DNA from 3 places in the Streptomyces sp. NPDC014623 genome. Region 3 is predicted to be linked to each of the others. Evidence: riboswitches for the same ligand, from Rfam matches in the RefSeq annotation. Region 3 holds a riboswitch; each other region holds the start of a gene.

Region 1 (2,251 bases), on a different contig from region 3:
GGGCCGTGGCCGTCGAGCTGTACACCCGTCTGACGGCGGCCGGACTGACCGCAGTACGTCCCGACGCCGCTGTCGTCTCGGTCCGGGCGCCCTCGGCGGAGTCGGCGGTGCGCTGGGCCGCCGACTGCCGCACGGCGGGTCTCGCGGTCGGGTGCTTCCGGCCGCCGTCGGTGCCGGACGGGATCTCCAGACTGAGACTGACCGCCCGGGCAGACCTCACACAGGATCAGATCGCCACCGCCGTGGACACGGTCCTCGCGACGTCGCCCCTGCCGGTCAGCTGAACGGCAGGCCGGCCGGTCCTGTTCAGGACCCTGCTGCCGCCTTCGGCGGACGTACTGCTCGCGCTCGTCCGGTTCCCGGCCGTGGCCCTGCTGGTGGACCGTCCGGGCCGGTGGCGGCCGCGTACCGCCCGTGCGGCCGGGGGCGGCAGCGGCACCGCGCTGGGGCCCGAGCCGGTGGTGGGGCCACCGCCTGGTGGGGCCCCCGCCGCACCGAACCAAGCGAAAGGGAGCGTCAGCGGACCCGCCCGTACCAGACGTTGCCGGACCAGATCCTCTCCAGCCGGACCACGGCGCCGGCCTTCGGCGAGTGCCAGATCTTTCCACTGCCGGCATAGATCCCGACGTGGTACACGCTGCGGCCCGCGTGGAAGAAGACCAGGTCGCCGCGTTTCCGCTGCGACCTGGAGATATGGCGGGTCTTGTTGTACTGCTGTTGTGCCGTGCGGGGAAGTTTCCTGCCGGCTTTCTTGAACGAGTAGAGCGTGAGCCCCGAGCAGTCGAACCGATGAGGGCCCGCGGCGCCCCATCGGTAGGGCGCGCCCTTCTTCGAAGCGGCGATCTTGAGCGCTTTCGTCGAATGGGTGGCGGCCTCGGCGTCGTTCACGAAACCAGGCGCCAGCACGGTGGTGCCTACGGCGAACGTCAGGACCGAGGCCGTACCGACCCGGGCGAACAGAGACGGGACATGAACCTGCGCAGTCATGCGCAACCCTTCGTCAGCCGCCTGTGAAGGATGACCTGTCGGGTTCGGGCTGGCGAAGTCGCCCGGCCGCACTGCGGCTTCACCCCGAGGACCGCCCGGATCTCCGGTCGGCCCGTTGCGCTCGGGTCCTCCACTCCTGCCGATCCACTCCTGTCGACCAGGCATCCGGACAGCGGCAGGACTCGGCGTCCGCCCGGACCGCCCCGCCGCGGTGGCGGGGGCTTGTCGTCCCAGGGATCTTTACGCACCTACCGCCGGATTTCCTCACTGAAGCGACGATATGTGAGAGTCATCACTATTGATCCGATCGGGTGGCCGCAGCCGGACCGGAGCCAAGGCGACGGCGACGGACCAGCCGTGTACCAGCGGCGGAACGATGCACGCCGCTCAGTGTCCGTACTCGTTGCGCAAGTTGGGCTGTAGCTCGGGCGGGGGAGCTTCTACGCCGATCGAGCGAGGAAAACTCATCGGCCCGCCGGGCGTGTCGTGAAAGGGTGTCGGAAAGGGGCGGTGGCCCCCGAGTCGGGCCTCGGGAACGCTCAACTCGAGGACGCGGGAGGCACTGAGATCCGTCCGGCCCGGCGCTCCCCGTCCAGCAGCCGCAGCGCCCTGGCAAGGGTTTCCGCGTGGACCTGCGACTCGCCCCGCTCGTGCATCAGGACCAGTGCGTCCCGGAGGGCCGGCGCCCGGGACGCGAGCGCCTGAGCCGCCCGGAGCGCCCCGTACGTGTCACCGCCATGCGCGGGGTTGATGCGGCCGAGCTGGTCGAGCACCTCCAGGTAGCAGTCGACGAACTCGGCCTCGGCGCGGGTCAGCGCGGGGAGGGGCGGGAACCGGGGTGGGAGCATCGGGGGTTCACCTCGCGGTGTGCGGCGGCTGGGACGGCGTACGGTTCTCCACCACGTGGTCCACCAGGCCGAACGCCAGGGCGGCCGGGGCGTCGAGGACGGTGTCCCGCTCGATGCCGGCGCTGATCTCCCGCGTGGAACGGCCCGTGTGACGGGACAGCATGGCCGTGAGCAGTTCGCGCTCGCGCTCCAACTCCCGGGCCTGGAGCTGGAGATCGGAGGGCTGACCCTGCACCGGCTCGTCCAGGGCGGGCTGCTTGATGACTACCCGGGCGCCGGGCAGGGCGTGCCGGCGCCCGGGCGCGCCGGCCGCGAGCAGTACCGCGGCACTGGAACCCGCCTGGCCCAGACAGAAGGTCTCCACCTCGCAGGAGAGGAAGCGCATGGTGTCGTAGATCGCTGTCATGGCGTTGAAG
Region 2 (2,251 bases), on a different contig from region 3:
ATCCCTGCGGGCGAGGTGTCGCTGCGCTTCACCTTGTAGCGGCGGTGCGCGTCGTTCGACTTGAGGTAGTCGGCCTCGATGGCCTCCTTCTCGACGCCGACCGCGAGCAGTGAGACCGCGATCGACAGGCCGGCCCGGTCCTTGCCCGCCGCACAGTGCATCAGCGCCGGCACGCTGTCCTCGGCCAGCGCGTGCAGCACGCGGCTGTGTTCGGCGGTGCGGTCCTTGATGATCGAGCGGTACGAGGCGACCATCCGCTCCGTCCCCCTGCCGTCGGCCAGGATCGAGCGCAGTTGCTGGATGTTCCCGTCACGCACCAGCCGCCAGAACTCCGCGCCGTCGGCGGGATCGGAGAGGGGGATGCTGACGTTCCGGACACCGGGAAGCTCGATGTCGAGGCCGTCGAGCTTGTGGTCGGCGGCATTGCGGAAGTCGAAGATCGTGTGCAGCCCGAGTCCGGCGAGGAAGGCGGCGTCGGCCTCGGTGGCGTGGGCGAGGTGACCGCTGCGGTAGAGGCGCCCGTACCGCACGGTGCGGCCGTCCACGGTCGGAAGTCCGCCGACGTCACGGAAGTTGCGGACGCCGGTCAGGTCGACGTCCGTCGGCTCGGGGCGGGCCGGCGGGACCTCTGGCAACTGCGTCACAAGGGCTCCTGGAGTGTCAGGCGTCGGCGCCGCTCGCCGACGGGGCACGCCCGCGACGATACGACATGGCTGCATCGGGCAACCGTCTTGGCCGCCCGGTGCGGGCCTCACCGGAGATGACGGTCGCCGCATGTCCGTATTGGTGCTTTTTTGTGAACATGCCCTACTTATTCAGTAGATGGGTCGAGGCAGGTGAGCGGGATCATATCTGTGACGGTGCGTGGTGAAGGTGCCGACGACTATTCCGGACGCCGAGCGGAAAGCCAAGATCCGTAATCCACGGAGTGTGACGGGAATTCCGTACCGGAAATGAAGAGCGGATTCCGGTCCGTGATCCGCGGCTTGTCCGTGGCGTCCCGGCTCGCTTACGGTCACGGTCAATCCGGACGGAACGCCTAATCCTGCCGCCGCCCGGAATCCGCACCGACTCACGTGTGGCAGGAGCGGGGGAACCAGGTAGGCCGCCGGCCGGAGGGATCCGGTACGGCTAGGGGTCAAGCCGCACGCACCGCGCGGCCGGGCATCTCCAGTCCGAACCCGACAGCTCACCTCGCAGGCGCCGGAGAGGAAACCCCCCATGCCCGCAAAAGGCAAGCACCGTCGTACGAAGACCGGCCCGATCTCCCGAGGCGTCCTCGCCGCAGGGACCGGCGGCGCCGTTCTCGCCCTCCCGCTGATCGGCGCCACCGGCGCCCACGCCGCCGAGCAGGCCGCTCCGGCTGCCAAGTCCGCCGCCGCGCACAGCACCCTCAGCTCCGCGGCCGCGGCGAAGGGTGCCCCGAAGACCTACTCCGTGGTCTCCGGCGACTACCTCTCGAAGATCGCTGCCGACAAGAAGGTCAAGGGCGGCTGGCAGAAGCTGTACCAGGACAACCGTGAGGTCGTCGGCGAGGACCCGGGCCTGATCCTCCCGGGCATGAAGCTGACCCTCGGCGCCAAGGTGTCCGGCTCCGCGGAGAAGGCCTCCGAGGCCGTCCCCTCGACGGCGGGGAAGGCGGCCCCGGCCGAGAAGGCCGCCGCCCCGGCAGCTCCGGCCGAGAAGGCGGCCGCGGCGACCACCGACGCCGGTGCGTCGGAGAGCGGCAGCTCCGGTTACGCCGCTCCGGTCGAGGGCGCCGGTGTCACCACCCAGTACCGCGCCTCCGGCGCCAGCTGGTCCAGCGGTTACCACACCGGTGCCGACTTCCAGGCGGCCTCCGGCACCAGCGTCAGGTCCATCGGCCCGGGCACGGTGGTCTCCGCGGGCTGGAGCGGCTCGTACGGCAACGAGGTCGTCATCCAGCACAGCGACGGCATGTACTCCCAGTACGCGCACCTGTCCTCGCTCGGGGTGTCGGCCGGCCAGGCCGTCACGGGTGGCCAGCAGATCGGCCTCTCCGGCTCCACCGGCAACTCCACCGGTCCGCACCTCCACTTCGAGGTCCGGACCGGCCCGGGCTACGGCTCGGACGTCGACCCGATCGCCTACCTGCGTTCGCACGGAGTCTCCGTCTGAGGCACACCACCCGAAGGCGGGCGAGAGGGGCGGTGCGCGGCGGCGCACCGCCCCTCTCCTTGTTCCGGCTTTACCAAAAACTGACCGGGTGGTCTTTCTCACCACCCGTCAA
Region 3 (2,251 bases):
CTGCCCGCTCTGATGATCTGTGCCGGGGTGGCCTTCGACCTCGGGACACCGGACGAGGTCACAGCCGTTCCTCTTTTCGCCGCCGCCCCGCTGATCGCCGCCCCGTTCTTCTCACTGGCCGGCACCGTCCGTGTCGGAGTGGCGGCGGTCATCGTCGTGTTCGCCATCCGGGTCTCGGACGGCATGCTCGCCGAGGTCGTGCCGGTCACCGATCTGCTCACCCTGATCACCGTCGCCGCGCTCTCCCTCGCCATCAACCGTGTCGTACGCCGCGGGAACGAGCAGCTGGCCTCGGCCAGGGTGATCGCGGAGACCGCGATGCGTGCCGTGCTCCCGACGCCCGAGGACCGGATCGGCGGGCTGCTGGTCGCGGCGCGGTACGAGGCGGCCCAGGCGGACGAGTTCGTGGGCGGTGACCTGTTCGCCGTCGCGGACACGCCGTTCGGGGTGCGTCTGGTCGTCGGGGACGTACGGGGCAAGGGACTGGACGCCGTGGCGGCGGTGGCCGTCGTGATCGGGGCGTTCCGGGAGGCCGCCGAGCAGGAGCTGTCGCTGGAGGGCGTGGTGCAGCGCCTGGAGCGGGCACTGGCCCGCGAGGGTTCGCGGCGGGGCGGGCTGGACTCCATGGAGGGGTTCGTCACCGCCGTACTCGCGGAGATCCCGGCCGGTTCGGACACGCTGCGGGTCGTCAACCGAGGTCATCCCGAGCCGCTCGTGCTGCACGCGGACGGGGCGCTGGAGGTACTGGCGCCGACCGTGCCCGCGCTGCCGCTCGGGATGGGGCTGGACGTGTGGCCGGACCGGTCGGACGAGTGGACGCTGCCGGCCGGGGCGATGTTCCTGGCCTTCACCGACGGGCTCTCCGAGGCGCGGGACGCGAAGGGTGCCTTCTACGACCCGGCGGCCCGGCTGCGGGGCCGGCTCTTCCCGGGGCCCGACGAACTGCTGTCCGCGCTCACCGATGACGTACGGCTGCACACCGGTGGCCGGTCGACGGACGACCTGGCGCTCCTCGCGGTCGGCCGCCCCGCGCGGGGGCAGCAGGAGCGGCGCACGACGGTGAAGATCGTGCGGCGGGACAGTGAATGACCGGTCGCGACCGTCGGTAGTCGAAAGAAGCCGCTCGCATAACATTTGACACAGCGTCAGAAACTGGTGGCCGGATGCGGGATGCTCAAGTCGCCCGTTTGCGCCCGTTTGAGACGTGAAAGTCCAGGCCGGGATCGTGGTCGATCTGCGGGAACAGCTTGGAATCGGGCCCCGGTGTCTATTAACGTTCGATAACGCAGCGCGGTTGTACCTGTCGTCGCAAGAGGCGACACCGTGCGCAGCGCCGAATTCCGCAAGGGAACCGGGGAACCACCTACATGGGGTGAATCGGACACCTGTGTCTCGCGAGAGACGAAGGGGTCCGTAGGAGACCTTCCTGCTCCGAACCCGTCAGCTAACCCGGTAGGCGAGAAGGAAGGAAAGGAGTGCGCCCACGTGGCGTCCAACCAGCCTGCCCCCGAGGCACCGTCATCCTTCAGGACCGGCAGTTTCGGTGATGAGGACAGGACATGGGAGGAATGGAACCCCACCGAGGAGTCCATCCGTCCCGTTCGCGGCAGGCACCGCGTAGCCAAGCAGCGCGGTCTCGCTCGTAGCTCCACCGTCCTCGGCGTCGGTGTCATCGCGGCCGTCGGTGCGGGTGGCATGGCCACCGCGCAGAGCAAGCCGCCGGTCTCCATTTCTCTTCCCGATTCCATCGCGGACAATCTCCCCGACGCCAAGTCCCTTCCCGGTGTCGGCGCGTTCATGTCCGGCGACTCCGGCCCGGACCACGAGACGGCGGCCGTCTCCTCCCCGCTCACCACCGCGGGCATCACCGCGGCCGAGGCCGAGCAGGGCACCACCGACGCCGGTGAGGCGCTGCGCGCCCGCATCCTCCAGCAGGCCGAGCAGCAGCAGGCGGGGGCCGAGGCCGAGGCCAGGGCCGCGGAGGAGAAGGCGGCGGTCGAGGCCGCCGCGGCCCAGGCGGCGAAGCAGCAGAGCAAGGCCGAGGCCGAGGCCGCGGCGAAGAAGAAGGCGGCGGAGGAAGCGGCGAAGAAGAAGGCGGAGGCCGAGCGGCTCGCCAAGCTCGCCGCCAGCTACGCCGTCCCGACCTCCTCCTACTACATCAGCTCGACCTACGGCCAGGCCGGATCGATGTGGTCCTCGGGCCACCACACCGGGCTGGACTTCGCGGCCCCGACCGGTACGCCGGTCAAGG

What was found. A riboswitch is a leader RNA that binds a small molecule or an ion and turns the genes downstream of it on or off. The one in region 3 is predicted to bind cyclic di-AMP.
Region 1: it holds a riboswitch for cyclic di-AMP, as region 3 does, so the genes downstream of both, ACF1FZ_RS25550 (C40 family peptidase) here and ACF1FZ_RS17470 (M23 family metallopeptidase) in region 3, are expected to answer to the same signal.
Region 2: it holds a riboswitch for cyclic di-AMP, as region 3 does, so the genes downstream of both, ACF1FZ_RS20405 (peptidoglycan DD-metalloendopeptidase family protein) here and ACF1FZ_RS17470 (M23 family metallopeptidase) in region 3, are expected to answer to the same signal.

The regions. Positions count from the first base shown of each region.
Region 1 covers NZ_JBIBZU010000017.1:98,224-100,474, forward strand. Annotated here, with positions in the region: gene ACF1FZ_RS25540 (8-amino-7-oxononanoate synthase) at 1-284, shown strand, start outside; partial or broken gene ACF1FZ_RS25545 (LysE family translocator) at 291-470, shown strand; gene ACF1FZ_RS25550 (C40 family peptidase) at 517-987, opposite strand; cyclic di-AMP (ydaO/yuaA leader) riboswitch at 991-1,161, opposite strand; gene ACF1FZ_RS25555 (hypothetical protein) at 1,527-1,835, opposite strand; gene ACF1FZ_RS25560 (ATP-dependent Clp protease proteolytic subunit) at 1,843-2,251, opposite strand, start outside.
Region 2 covers NZ_JBIBZU010000012.1:109,143-111,393, forward strand. Annotated here, with positions in the region: gene ACF1FZ_RS20400 (tyrosine-protein phosphatase) at 1-644, opposite strand, end outside; cyclic di-AMP (ydaO/yuaA leader) riboswitch at 1,056-1,216, shown strand; gene ACF1FZ_RS20405 (peptidoglycan DD-metalloendopeptidase family protein) at 1,222-2,139, shown strand.
Region 3 covers NZ_JBIBZU010000009.1:270,821-273,071, forward strand. Annotated here, with positions in the region: gene ACF1FZ_RS17465 (PP2C family protein-serine/threonine phosphatase) at 1-1,089, shown strand, start outside; cyclic di-AMP (ydaO/yuaA leader) riboswitch at 1,322-1,474, shown strand; gene ACF1FZ_RS17470 (M23 family metallopeptidase) at 1,486-2,251, shown strand, end outside.